4 regions of the Paenibacillus sp. M-152 genome follow, and region 1 is predicted to be linked to each of the others. Evidence: riboswitches for the same ligand, from Rfam matches in the RefSeq annotation. Region 1 holds a riboswitch; each other region holds the start of a gene.
The links. Region 1 has a riboswitch for thiamine pyrophosphate ahead of EGM68_RS02595 (ABC transporter substrate-binding protein). Riboswitches for the same ligand answer to the same signal wherever they lie in the genome.
Positions count from the first base shown of each region.

Region 2: linked by a shared signal. The riboswitch ahead of EGM68_RS13955 (thiamine phosphate synthase) and the one ahead of EGM68_RS02595 (ABC transporter substrate-binding protein) in region 1 are both predicted to bind thiamine pyrophosphate.
Region 3: linked by a shared signal. The riboswitch ahead of tenA (thiaminase II) and the one ahead of EGM68_RS02595 (ABC transporter substrate-binding protein) in region 1 are both predicted to bind thiamine pyrophosphate.
Region 4: linked by a shared signal. The riboswitch ahead of thiC (phosphomethylpyrimidine synthase ThiC) and the one ahead of EGM68_RS02595 (ABC transporter substrate-binding protein) in region 1 are both predicted to bind thiamine pyrophosphate.

Region 1 covers NZ_CP034141.1:574,151-577,663, reverse strand. The annotation lists gene EGM68_RS02605 (bifunctional 2',3'-cyclic-nucleotide 2'-phosphodiesterase/3'-nucleotidase) at 1-656, opposite strand, end outside; gene EGM68_RS02600 (pyridoxamine 5'-phosphate oxidase family protein) at 874-1,308, opposite strand; TPP riboswitch at 1,579-1,688, shown strand; gene EGM68_RS02595 (ABC transporter substrate-binding protein) at 1,885-2,928, shown strand; gene EGM68_RS02590 (MTH1187 family thiamine-binding protein) at 3,443-3,513, shown strand, end outside.
Region 2 covers NZ_CP034141.1:3,225,531-3,229,043, reverse strand. The annotation lists gene EGM68_RS13960 (ABC-F family ATP-binding cassette domain-containing protein) at 1-1,027, shown strand, start outside; TPP riboswitch at 1,113-1,221, shown strand; gene EGM68_RS13955 (thiamine phosphate synthase) at 1,552-2,145, shown strand; gene thiO (glycine oxidase ThiO) at 2,202-3,350, shown strand; gene thiS (sulfur carrier protein ThiS) at 3,347-3,513, shown strand, end outside.
Region 3 covers NZ_CP034141.1:4,591,609-4,595,121, forward strand. The annotation lists gene EGM68_RS19990 (NAD-dependent malic enzyme) at 109-1,836, shown strand; TPP riboswitch at 1,900-2,001, shown strand; gene tenA (thiaminase II) at 2,136-2,825, shown strand; gene thiM (hydroxyethylthiazole kinase) at 2,851-3,513, shown strand, end outside.
Region 4 covers NZ_CP034141.1:920,134-923,646, forward strand. The annotation lists gene EGM68_RS04200 (alpha/beta hydrolase) at 1-580, opposite strand, end outside; gene EGM68_RS04205 (IclR family transcriptional regulator) at 879-1,622, shown strand; TPP riboswitch at 1,739-1,850, shown strand; gene thiC (phosphomethylpyrimidine synthase ThiC) at 2,073-3,513, shown strand, end outside.

The DNA.
Region 1 (3,513 bases):
ACCTTATCCTTCAAATTGGCTTCATCCCACTGCATAATTTGAGGTGTTACCAGACCGATGACACCCACTCTGAGTGTATGCTCTTCGCCCTTCTCATCCATTACTGTTTTATCAAGAATCTGATAAGGGGTGAAATAATTTTTAGTAGCTTGCCCCCCTTTATCAACATAAACGTTCGCATTTACATAAGGAAAATCAGCTCCCTTGAGCGATTTGTCCAGAAAGTCGAGACCGTAGTTGAATTCATGGTTGCCCACTGTAGCTGCATCATAGCCCATTAAATTCATCATCTTGTAGACCGGATGAACACCGCCTTCTTTCTCAAAGGTTTTATTGCGAGCCATATAATCGCCTAATGGATTGCCTTGCAGCAAATCACCATTATCGAACAACATACTGTTTCTTGTTTCACTACGTGCCTTCTGGATCAAACTAGCTGTACTAACCAAGCCATATTCGTTGGTTTCTTTGTCCGAATAGTAGTCATAATTCATCAGTGCCCCATGAATATCCGTCGTTTCCATGATCCGCAGATTCACCGTAGCGCTATCGCGAGAATCGCTAGCTGCCCAGGATGGAGCGGCTGAAAACATCAGCAGGCTACAAGCTACAACTGCTGCTGTAAACCCTTTAAACCAATTTTTACGAAATAACAAAATATACCCCTCCTCATTAAGGTGTATGCCTCATATACATACTTTTGCACATATATGTAAGCTTTGAACCCACCATTCCTATTTTAATCCAACGTAGGACAAAAGAGTAGTCATTTGCTTAAAATATTTATGAAAAAATAATTATTTTTCGCACAAAAAAGCCAGTAAATCTCCTGAAAAAGTTGGAAATTTACTGGCTTGTCCGTTTATATTGTTTCTATTTCGTCCACACCTGGCGCTCCGTTTGTTGACCAACATACTCAATACGAGTCGGATTGACGTCTAAAATGACATAATCGGGATCATCAGGTCCGGAAAACCACTTTTTCAGAGAATCATTCCACACTTGTTTGCGTAACCCCTCATCAGCTGTAACCTGGACGGTAGCCTCCACTTCCAAGACTTCCTTTGTACCACCCACTTCATAACCCAGCAGCAGATAAGCATTCGGATTGTTCTTTAGCTCTTCCACTTTATGTGTTTTGCGATCCGTCGCCAGATGAATGTTCATTCCATCGTTAAAAAGGGCCATATAGCGTACTTTCGGTTTTCCGCCCTCTACCGTACCTAACGAGCAAAATTTGTTGTTATCCAAAGCCTTCACAATGGCTTGTTCCAGCTGACTGCGATCCAATGTCTCCGTTTTACCCACAGTACAACAACTCCTTTTTACGAATTAGAATTCTATAGAGTCTATGCCACTTGGCACCAGCTCTCCTAAACATACAGTGTAGCTGTTCTGAAAATAACATGACCAGAACAGATCTGAATGATTCATGTTCATTTTCAGATCAAAGCTCACAGTAAAAGTGTACCCTGTCGTTCGGCAAATGAACCGTGAGCGCTTCCTTAAGGCTGGACAGACCCGCCTTCAAGGCATATAATCGTCGTAGTAAACCCGAATAAACGAACCCATTAAACCATACAATGCCAGGGGTGCTGGAATCGGCCGGCTGAGAGTGTGTCCCAAGACACTGACCCTTACAACCTGATCTGGGTAATGCCAGCGTAGGAATGCTTAAGCAAGATGTGCCTTTTATTAAAACAGGACATCCCTTACTTTGGTATATACAAGCGCAAGCGTCCCGGAATCCCGGGACGCTTTTTTTGTTGAAGATGAAGTTGTTGGAAAGATTGCATTCCGGCAGATGTTATTTTTGTGAAAATGGGGGACATAAGCTGTCTGATTGGACGGATAACGGGTAATTAAAAAGGAGAGAACACAACGATGAAGCGCATGAAAATGTTAAGCCTGGGTCTAATCAGTCTGTGGCTCATGGCTCTGACTCTGACCGCTTGCGGCGGCAATCCCCCTACATCTCAAAAGGAGGCTCCTGCTGCCGACACTTCAACGTCTACCTCGGCAAAGGGGCTCAAAGATGTTAAAGTCGTGCTCGACTGGACACCCAATACGAATCACACAGGACTCTATGTCGCCAAGGACAAAGGATTTTACGAAAAAGCAGGCTTGAATGTCCAAATTGTTCAACCAGGCTCAGGCGGGGCGGACCAAATGGTTGCTTCGAATGCTGCACCTTTTGGTATCAGCTATCAAGAAGGCGTCACTCAGGCTCGCATCCAAGGCGTGCCGCTCGTATCCATCGCTGCGGTGATTCAGCATAACACCTCTGGCTTCGCAGCCCCGGTAGACCGCGGAATTAAAAGCCCGAAAGATTTCGAGGGTAAAAGTTACGGCGGCTGGGGTTCTCCTGTAGAAGAAGCGGTCATGAAATCCATCATGGATTCAGACCAAGGTGATGTGAGCAAAGTGAAGATCGTCAATATGGGCAATGCAGACTATTTTACAGCCGTGAAGCGGGATATTGACTTTGCCTGGATTTTCTACGCATGGACCGGGATTGAGGCCAAGCTTCGAGGTGAGCCATTGGATATGCTATATGTAAAAGATTATTCCAAAAACCTCGATTACTATACACCTGTAATTGTGAGCAATGAACAGACGATAAAAAATGATCCTGAGCTGGTTGAGGCGTTCATGGACGCTACCGCGCAAGGCTATGAATACACTATCGCCCATCCAGAAGAAGCGGCAGATATCTTAAGTAAAGCAGTGCCGGAGCTGGACAAAAAACTGGTACTCGCTAGTCAAAAATGGCTAAGTCCGCGTTATCAGGACGATGCCCCGCAATGGGGCGTACAAAAAGCGGAGGTATGGAAAAACTACTCGGACTGGATGTATGAACGCAAGCTGCTCAGCAAACCTTTGGAAGTCGATAAGGCCTTCACAAACGACTTCTTGCCCAAGCGTTGATCTTGTAAATAGAGCTTGAAGTAGCCTTTGTGCCAATACGCGGACGGATGATGCTTTCCATCGCCACCGCCCCCGGATTTCCGGATTAAAGCATCAGCAGGGTAAAAATCCGGGGACAAAAGCGACCGCTTCGCTTGTACAGCACCTTTCCGTCCGCTTCGCTCTCGCTCCACTTGGTTTATTCTTTAGTCTCATAGTATCTAAGCGCAAAAGCAGGTGCGCTTGTGTGTAAAAATGCCACACAACCTATCAAAAAACTAAAGTGCTTTTAAGGCGATTGGCAGCGTAGCGATTCATTTGAATCTGGAGAAGCGAAGCGTTCGCCTGAAAGCTTTCTTTAGAAAAGCTAGCTTCGGAAGCATATGCTCAGGGGGATTCTTACCTTTAAAATTTTATTCAAAGAATCCCACGGCAACAGCGATCGTAAGATCAAATGAACAGTGAAGCGGTCTCCCCGCCTTAAACCAATTTATTTTCCTAATAACTTAAACAATAAAGGACAGGTGAAATTCGCATGGCTAACACATTGCTCAGTATTCAAGTCATCCCTAAAACTCCTAATAACGAAGACTCTTATCCATATGT
Region 2 (3,513 bases), 2.7 Mb from region 1:
GCTGTTGGAAAAGCCAAATGTATTGCTGCTGGATGAGCCTACCAACTATTTGGATGTGGAGCATATTGAGTGGCTTACGCGATATTTGAAGGATTATCCCTATGCTTTTATCCTAATTTCACATGATACTGAATTTATGAACCAAGTCGTTAATGTAATCTACCATCTTGAATTTGCTAAGATGACCCGTTATTCAGCTAACTATGAAAAGTTTCTTGAAATGGCGGATCTGAACAAAGCCCAGCATATTGATGCATATGAGAAGCAGCAGGAATATATTAAGAAACAGGAAGATTTTATTCAGCGCAATAAAGCGCGCGCATCTACATCAGGTCGTGCAAAAAGCCGTGAAAAGCAGCTTGATCGAATCGAACGTATTGATAAGCCAGAAGAAGCCGCAAAGCCAACCTTTCAGTTCAAAGAAGCCCGTGCAAGCGGGAAAACAGTTTTTGAGGGTATTGATTTTGAAATTGGCTATACTCATGCCCTTTTGCCTAAAATGTCCATGACGATCGAACGTGGCGAAAAGATCGCAATTGTAGGCTGCAATGGTGTTGGTAAGTCTACGTTACTCAAAACCATTCTGGGGAAAATACCTCCAATCAGCGGAAAAACCTATCAAGGAGATTTCTTGCAGCCCGCTTATTTTGAGCAGGAAGTAAAGGCAGAGAAAATTACACCGATTGACGATGTATGGAATGAATTTCCACATTTGAATCAGCATGAAGTACGAGCGCATTTGGCGCGTTGTGGTTTGAAGAATGAGCATATCACGCGGCCTCTGTCTGCGCTTAGTGGTGGAGAACAGGCTAAAGTCCGCCTTTGTAAACTGTTAATGCGTGAGAGTAACTGGGTACTGTTTGATGAGCCCACCAACCACTTGGATGTCAAAGCAAAGGATGAACTCAAACGCGCTTTGAAGGAATACAAAGGGACCGTATTGCTTGTATCCCACGAACCGGACTTTTACGAGGATTGGGTAACCAAAACGTGGAATGTAGAAGAGTGGTCTAGTAAAGTTAACTAAAATCCAGTTCTGACAGATTTCATACAAGGTGGGGTTTGCAGAATTAGGAAAATATGCTAAGCTATCTTTAGCTGATACAATAAAATAGTCACACTAGGGGAGCCGCCCATGCGGCTGAGACGAAATAAATGGATTTCGGACCCTTTGTACCTGATCTGGGTTATGCCAGCGTAGGGAAGTGAGTACTGTACAAACAAGGTAGTAGCTCTTTACTTTTGTTTGCGCAGGGAACGATATACGTTTACGGATATAATAGTCCGTTTGATTTTGAACGTTTGTCAAGCCACTTCCTTTGGGAAGTGGCTTTTTGCGTTTCGTTCATCTTCATTTGTTCGAGTTTCCGTAGATGGATTTACATATAATCTCCTTTCATTATTGCTGGTACATGTGGCTGGCTCCGTATGATATTACCCAATATGGAGCTAAAACAATATAGATTCAGCTAATACGATTTTTTTATAACACAAGTTCATATTCTTTAGTCCAAGTGAGGTGAAAATGAGATCGAATTACACGTAATTACGATGGAAAGTGTCTCCTGTGTGAATGTACCCCAAGTGGCTGCCGCTATTTGTCCTTATATTCATTATGTACACGCACGTTCGAAACAGAAGGGTGCCTCTGCTTTGCTTTCTTTGACTCGTAGCATGATCAAGCAGGAAGTTCCTTTGCGGCAAATTGTAGTAAATGACCGCGTGGACGTAGCTTTACTTACCTCGGCAGGAGCTGTCCAGCTTCCAGCTAATGGGTTATCTGTGGTGGATGCGAAAAGTCTACTTTCAGAGGGTACACGCTGTGGAGTGTCTGTACATTCCTTGGAGGAGGTGCAGACCGCCGAGCAGGCTGGAGCAGACTATGTACTATTTGGTCATGTATATGAGACCCATTGTAAAGCCGGTCTTGTACCGCGGGGTATAGCACAGCTTGAACGCATTTGCAGATTGTCGGACATTCCGGTGATAGCGCTGGGAGGCATACAACCCCATCATGTTCCAGAGCTTTATCATGCTGGAGCAAGCGGAATTGCGGTGATGTCTGGTATATGGCAAGCAAAGTCACCCGTTGCAGCAGCGATGGAATATAGGCGAATGGTAGATCTTGTAGTTCACGACCTGTAGCAAGAAAACAAGACGAAGGGAAAGCAGAAGCTCACTGGAGAGGAGACACGGAACATATGTCAAAGACACATACAGAGAAAAAAGCGATAGGACACGCTGAATGCTTGGTCATAGGCGGAGGTGTGATCGGCAGTTCCATTGCTTATCATGTGGCTAAGGAGGGACGTAGTACGATCATGCTGGAACGATGGATCCCTGGTGAGGGAGCATCAGGAGCAGCGGTGGGAATGCTGGCAGCGGAAAGTGAAGAGTTTGCAGACCTTGAGCTGGCACGATTTGCCCGTACAAGTCGAGATGCATTCCCTGACCTTGTCTGTGATTTGGAACGTTTATCGGGTATTTCAGTGGACTTTCGTACAGGAGGATTTGTGACCCCATTTCGTTCGGAAGCAGAGGGCCAAAAACGCTGGAATGCTGCGAATATGCGAGAGGATGATCGTCCCATTTGGTGGGATGCCAAGGAGTTGGCCCGACGGATTCCGGGCTTGGCAGATCAAGTAATTGGGGCTATCTACCGATCAAAGGAGACACAAGTGTCTCCTGTCCAGCTTTGCCGTGCTTATGCAGGGGCAGCTGCGGTGCTGGGAGCAACAATATGGTCTGGAACTCAAGCTGAGGAACTGGTCATACAGGATGGTCGAGTTTGTGGTGTGCGAACGGATAGTGGTTTTTTTTCCTGCGATCAGGTCGTGATTGCCGCAGGCTTGGACAGCTTGAACTTGCTAGAACAAATTGGGTTTGATTATCCACTATACCCGGTCAAGGGCGAAGCGGTAGCAGTCTCCTTGAAGGATCATCCGTTGGATTATACCATTTATGCTGACGATATTTACCTCGTGCCTAAACAGAATAACGAGCTTTGGATTGGTGCCACAAGTCTTTCGCATCAATATGACAAAGAGGTGACCGTAGGAGGCTTAAAGGGGTTGTTAGCACGTGCATCTGCCTGGTTACCGCGTGTACAGGAAGCTTCTTTTGTACGTGCATGGGCAGGCTTGCGTCCGCAGGCAACTGCGGAGCGTCCTTTCATTGGTCCTGTTCCTGGGGTAGAGGGCGTCTATGCTGCAGTCGGGCATTATCGCAACGGTGTCCTGCTTAGTGATGCGACTGGGCGAGCGATGGCAGCTATGCTTAAAGGGGCTGGTGCAGCTGGACTTGGAATAAGTAAATTTTCTTCTGAACTTTTCAAGGAGGAAAGCTTATGAAGCTGACCATTAACGGACAGAGCATGACCATTTCCAATCGAATCACTCGTGTGGATCAATTGCTGCATGAACTTGATTTAAAGGTGAAAACCGTAGTGGTAGAGCTGAATCGGCATATATTGACCCGTGAAGATCATCATGAAACGGTACTTAAGGATGGAGA
Region 3 (3,513 bases), 1.8 Mb from region 1:
GTCATAGATAAATAGAAGAATAAAACCAATTTGCATGTCCATACTATGGATAACATGTCATCTTTCATCATGAATAATTATCAAAATACAGGGAAAGAAGGTCTTTTTATGGAAGCATTCCATGTCAATCGTGATGGGTCATTATCTACTCCCTTACGAGGAAAGGACGTGCTAGCAAACCCTCTTTTGAACAAAGGAGTGGCATTTACAGAAGAAGAACGCAAAGAACTGGGCCTGGAAGGAATTCTTCCTCCCACTGTCCTTTCATTGGAGAAACAGAGCGTTCGGGCATATCAGCAATTCTTGGCACAACCCACCATGCTGCGTAAAAATGCCTCACTTAACGACCTTCACAATCGAAATATCGTACTCTACTATCGACTGCTAACCGACCATTTGAGTGAAATGCTGCCCGTAGTCTACACACCGACTGTAGGAACCGCCATTCAAGAATACAGCCATGAGTACAACCGCCCTGGGGGCGTATATTTATCGATAGATAATCCGAACGGTATTGGACAGGCGTTTTATAATACCGGTTTGAGTAGTGAGGATGTTGACCTGATCGTCGTGACGGATTCGGAAAGTATTTTGGGGATTGGTGACTGGGGTGTCGGGGGAATTAACATTGCTATTGGCAAACTCGCTGTATATACAGCTGCGGCAGGCATTCACCCCGGGCGGGTGCTGCCCATTGTACTGGATGTCGGCACGAATAACGAGAAGCTGCTGAATGATCCCCTGTACATCGGAAACCGCCATAAACGAGTTCGCGGGGAAGCCTATAATCAATTTATTGGTACCTTTATCAGCAAAACGTTAACACAATTCCCGAAGGCGCTTTTGCATTGGGAGGATGTGGGTAGCGTGAACGCACGACACATTATAGGGAAGTACGGTCAAAACATTCTCACCTTCAATGATGATATCCAGGGCACAGGAGCAGTGACATTAGCTGCGATTGTTTCGGCGGTAGGTGTCACTAAAACTCCGCTACGTGAACAAAAAATACTTGTCTTTGGTCCAGGGGCAGCAGGAATCGGTAACGCCGACCAAATACGGGGTGCAATGATCGAGGACGGGCTTCCTGAAGAAGATTCATTCAAGGCATTTTGGGCCTTTGATTATCGCGGACTGTTAACAGACGATATGGAAGATGTACTGGATTATCAGAAACCATATGTGCGTAAAAAGGAAGAAATCAGCTCATGGGCCCGATCGGAAGATGATAAAATACCGTTGCTGGAGGTCATCCGTCAGGTAAAACCCACAATCTTAATTGGAACTTCCGGTGTAGCGGGTGCCTTTTCTGAAGAGATTATCAAGGAAATGGCAAAGCATGTGGAACGACCGATCATTATGCCCATGTCTAATCCTACCAACCTTGCTGAAGCGGTACCCGAAGATTTGATACGATGGACTGATGGCAAAGCATTGATTGCTACCGGAAGTCCCTTTGAGCCCGTCACCTATAACGGTACGAAGTTTGAAATTGGACAGGCGAATAATGCCTTTGTCTTCCCGGGGCTAGGTCTGGGCGCAATTGTGGTCAAGGCCAAAAGAATCACCCCTTCCATGTTTACCGCAGCAGCTGATTCCGTTGCCAACGCCGTAGATTCGAATGAACTTGGCGGTGCACTGCTGCCTCATATCCAAAAATTACGTGATGTTTCGTTCGCGGTTGCGGTTGCGGTAGCGAAGGCTGCAATTCAGGATCAGGTAGCTCAGGCACACATTTCAGATATTGAACAAGCCATTCGGGATGCGATGTGGAAACCGGAATATGTAAGGGTCAAAGCCGTGGAAAGTGTAATCCAGCACCCTCATAATCCTTGACTGGAATCAAAGCAGTTTGACATAACCTAGGAACGAATGTACAGTATTAGTCAAAAGAATAGGAAAGTCCACTAGGGGAGCCATTATGGCTGAGACAAGAATGAACTTGGACCCTTTGAACCTGATCTAGTTCGTACTAGCGTAGGAAAGTGGAGCCTTCGTATATAAGGTTTCAAGCGTTTTCTGCGCATTGAACCTATGTTGAAGCCGCTCCAGTTTTCGGGGCGGCTTTTTGGCGTTGTTCCGAGAATTGTATCTTACGGGACTTCTTGTTCTCCATTTTTATTGGAGGTGGGGAAATGAGTTTTTCGCAAGAACTTCGTCGGCAGGCGGATGGCATTTTTCAAGCCATTTATGAGCATCCCTTTGTGAGAGGTATTGCTGAAGGAAATTTAACAAAGGAGCAGCTGATTCACTATGTAAAACAAGACTTTGAATATTTGAACGCCTACATGCGGATTTACGGCATCGCGATCTCCAAAAGCACAAGCCGGGAGGATATGGCTGTATTTAACGAACAGATCTCTTTTATTCTCAACAGCGAGGTTCATCCGCATCAAAACTTTTGTGCTATCGCAGGTGTCACCTATGAAGAGATGCAGGGATATCCACTCGCTCCGTCCGCTCATCATTATATCCGCCATATGCTGACAGTCGCACATGAAGGTAGTCTTGGAGAAATCATGGCCGTGCTGCTGCCATGTCCATGGACATATCTTGAGATTGGACGCAGGCTAATGGATGAGGTAAGACCGGACGAGTCTCATCCATTCTATGAGTGGATTTGTTTCTATGGAAACCAGATTGAAGATGTAACATCCAAATATCGCGAGCGTGTGGATGCTTGGGCGAATGTCGCCACGGCTGCCGAGCAAGAGCGGATGATTGAGCATTTTATGCTAAGCTGCCAGCTGGAATATATGTTCTGGGATATGGCTTATAAGCAGGAACAATGGCCCGTCCAGATGCGCGCTACGGTCTTGGAATAATCAGTAGAGATGAGAGAGGATAAACATGATGAGTATATGGGAACAAAGTTATTCGGATCTCCTGACAAAGGTACAAAATAGCAACCCCCTCGTTCATAATATAACCAATGTGGTGGTCACCAACTTTACAGCCAACGGCCTGTATGCGCTGGGCGCTTCCCCGGTGATGGCTTATGCACCCGAGGAAGTAGCAGATATGGCAAAAATAGCGGGCGCCGTCGTGTTAAATATCGGTACGCTGAACCGCGAGCTGGTAGATGCCATGATCATTGCTGGACAATCAGCGAATGCTCATGGTGTTCCAGTTCTGCTGGATCCGGTTGGTGCGGGAGCGACGAGCTTTAGAACCGAGTCAGCACTGCGGATCCTAAAAGAAGTAAAAATCTCACTAGTGCGAGGCAATGCAGCCGAAGTCGCCCATCTAATCGGAGAAGTCCGAGAGATTAAAGGGGTAGATGCAGGCAACAGTGCTGACAGCAGTAATGTCGATCTGGCAGTTCGGGCTGCACAAACGCTCCATACCATGGTTGTCATCACTGGAAAAGAGGACGTCATCACCGATGGGGTCGAAGTACGATTGATTAGTGGCGGAGACGCGCTGCTTACGAAGGTAACCGGAACAGGCTGCCTGCTGACCTCTGTGTTGGGTGCGTTTGCAGCAATTGAACCCAACCTGCTGCTCGCAGGT
Region 4 (3,513 bases), 350 kb from region 1:
GAAGAGCGGTTCCTGCTCCCATAGAGAAGCCCCATACAATAATTTCCGACGAGCCGCGTTGTTTTGCAAGCTGGATGGCCCCAAGAAGCTGTTGGGATTCTGCCTTGCCTCCGGTTGCGACGGCCTTGCTGTTTTGTGACGCAAATCCGTAATCGAACATGACCACATTAAAGTTCAAGCTATGGGCATAATGCGCCAGATCATACATGGGAATCCAGCTTTCTTCGCGGTTAGCTCCATAGCCATGACTAAAAATTATGGTTTTCCGCGATTGATCTGCCGGGATATACCAGCCTTGTACCATGCGGCTACCATCCTTGGCTGGGAAGCTGACTTCCTCATAAGGCATACCTTTGGCCTGCATCGGATTAGAGTATAATGGCGCGACGGTGGGATTCGTAAGCACCCAGGCGATGTAAGCATGCAAGGCAATAAAACAAAACAATAGAAAAAATACGACCGACAGCAGCAGAGCAATCACAACGTGCTTGAACCGCAGCATACGGGGATTAAAGAGTGGGGTGGACGGCTCCTGAACAGCGGTCTGTAGCTGAGCGTTGCGCTGGGATGTCGAAATCATGTAAGAGCCTCCTTATATAGAATTGATCTTCGAATCATAAAATTTAGGTATAATTCCACTTGAAAATAGTAGGGTATGTCCGTATAGATACCTATTATCGTATGATGGGTATTATCCAAAGTCAACGTCTGAACCGGAAAAGTAAAAATGATGCAAAGAATTGTCGATGTTTGTTCTTGTTCTGTAATATGGTTGTCACAAAAACATCGGTTTACAGTAGCCGCGACTATTCTATATAATTTATGTAACCATGTTTCATAGTGTGAAACGAATATGGATACAAGAGGAGCGGTTCACGATGGAAGACCGTAAATTAACCGTCCGCGCTGTAGAGCGTGCACTTGATATACTGCTGTGTTTTACCGCAGAATCTGATCTTGGTCTAACGGAGATTGCCTCCCAAATTGGTCTACATAAAAGCACTGTTCATCGTCTTTTGACTACGCTAGAGGATCGGGGATTTGTCGTTCGGAATGCCGAAACGGAAAAATATCGGCTTGGTTTTCGCATATGGGAGCTGTCGACGCATCTGTCCCAAAGCGATGAGCCGGCGGTGTTGTTACAGCCTGCAATGGAAGGACTGCGTGATCGCTTAGGGGAGACGGTCAGCTTGTACCTGCGGGATGGAAGCATGCGTATTCGCATACAAGCCGTGCAGAGCAATCAGGCGATCCGCAGGGTTGCTCCCGTGGGAGCGCGTATGCCGCTGGCTGTGGGAGCCTCCAGCAAGGTGCTGGCGGCCTTTATGCCGCCACAGGAGCTGGAGGTACTGCTAAGCAGTGAAGAATGGCCTCCCTCAGTAGATACTGAGGTATATAAAGCCCAGCTGCAGGACATTCGCGAGAAGGGGTATGCGACTAGCTATGAAGAACGTGAGCCAGGAGCTGCGGCTGTGGCCGCGCCTATTGTGAACCGAAAGGGGCAGGTCGCGGCGGCTTTATCTGTATCCGGCCCGGTCAGTCGACTTGCGCCTGAGACGCTGCATGATTTTGCTCCGGTTTTGATCGAAGCAGCTAAGGAAATGGGGCTTATGCTCCCGTAACAGTAATCAATACAAAAGGAAATCATACAAGGGTTGCCAAAGCTATAAATTTAAAGTAGTCTGATAGAGATGGCGGATGTCTGTTATAGCCGCCAATTCATGTGAATAGAAAGTATCACAGTTACTGGGGGAGCCTGTAATGCAGGCTGAGATGGAATCGGGCAAGATTCCGGACCCTTTGCACCTGATCTGGATCATACCAGCGTAGGGAAGTAATCGGCCATTGAAATGTATACGCAGCTGCTGTCTGCGGTGACGCATAGGGTTTTATTCCATGTGCGTGCTGTCTGGATAGCTGCCTCGTTTGATTAGCCGGTTCCCTAGGGAACCGGCTTTTTTGCATAGATCAGCGCCACCCTCGGAATGGTTCCGGATCGGTGTGTCATTTCAACGATACGGGAGGAATGGATCATGAAATCGATGGAAACCGAAGGAACAAAAGAAACAGGAATGAAATCAACAGCAGTAGAGAAGACAAGTGCGGAGCAATCCAGTAGGGTTAATTCTTTCCCGGGGAGCCGCAAGGTGTATATTCAAGGTTCTCGGCCGGACATTGCCGTGCCAGAGCGTGAAATCGCGCTGCATCCCACACATACGCCGCAGGGGATAGAGTATCATGAGCCACTGCGTGTGTACGATACCAGCGGTCCGATGACAGATGAAGCCTATCAGGTAGATATTCGTCAGGGCTTGCCACCATTACGGCGAGCTTGGGCACTGGAACGGGGGGATGTGGAGGCTTACGCGGGCCGCGCCGTCAAGCCGGAGGATAATGGACTGAAACCCGGCTCCAAACGGGAAACAGTGGAATTTCCCGGCGTGACTAACCGTCCGCTTCGGGCTTCACAAGGGCGCACTGTGACGCAAATGCATTATGCGCGGCAAGGGATCATTACGCCTGAAATGGAATTTGCGGCGATCCGTGAAGGAGTGGAGCCCGAGTTTGTGCGGCAGGAGTTGGCGGCTGGACGAGCCATTTTACCTTCAAATATCAATCACCCGGAAAGCGAGCCCATGGTCATAGGGCGCCATTTTCACGTGAAGATCAATGCAAACATTGGAAATTCCGCGGTTACGTCCTCCATCGAGGAGGAAGTGGAGAAGATGACCTGGGCGGTACGCTGGGGCTCAGACACCGTCATGGACCTGTCCACAGGTCGTAATATCCACACAACGCGTGAATGGATTATTAGGAATTCACCCGTACCGATTGGGACGGTGCCGCTATATCAGGCACTGGAAAAGGTGAACGGCGAAGCAGAGAAGCTGACGTGGGAGCTGTATCGAGACACACTGATTGAGCAGGCGGAGCAAGGAGTGGACTATTTTACAATTCATGCGGGAGTATTGCTGCGATATATACCGATGACGGCGAATAGAATGACGGGAATTGTATCCCGGGGCGGGTCGATTATGGCAGCTTGGTGCCTTGCGCACCATCAGGAGAACTTTTTGTATACGCATTTTGAAGAAATCTGTGAAATTATGAAAACCTACGATGTGGCCTTTTCTCTCGGGGATGGTCTGCGTCCGGGTAGTATCTATGATGCGAATGATGAAGCACAATTTGCAGAGCTGAAGACGTTGGGCGAGCTAACGCAAATCGCATGGAAGCATGATGTCCAGGTCATGATTGAAGGGCCGGGACATGTCCCTATGCACAAAATCAAGGAGAATGTGGATTTACAAATGGAAATTTGTAAGGAGGCTCCCTTTTATACTTTAGGACCGCTGACGACGGATATCGCACCAGGATATGATCATATTACCTCAGCTATCGGGGCGGCCATGATCGGTTGGTTCGGGACGTCCATGCTGTGCTATGTTACGCCGAAGGAGCACTTGGGTCTGCCGAACAAGGATGATGTCCGCGAGGGAGTTATTACCTACA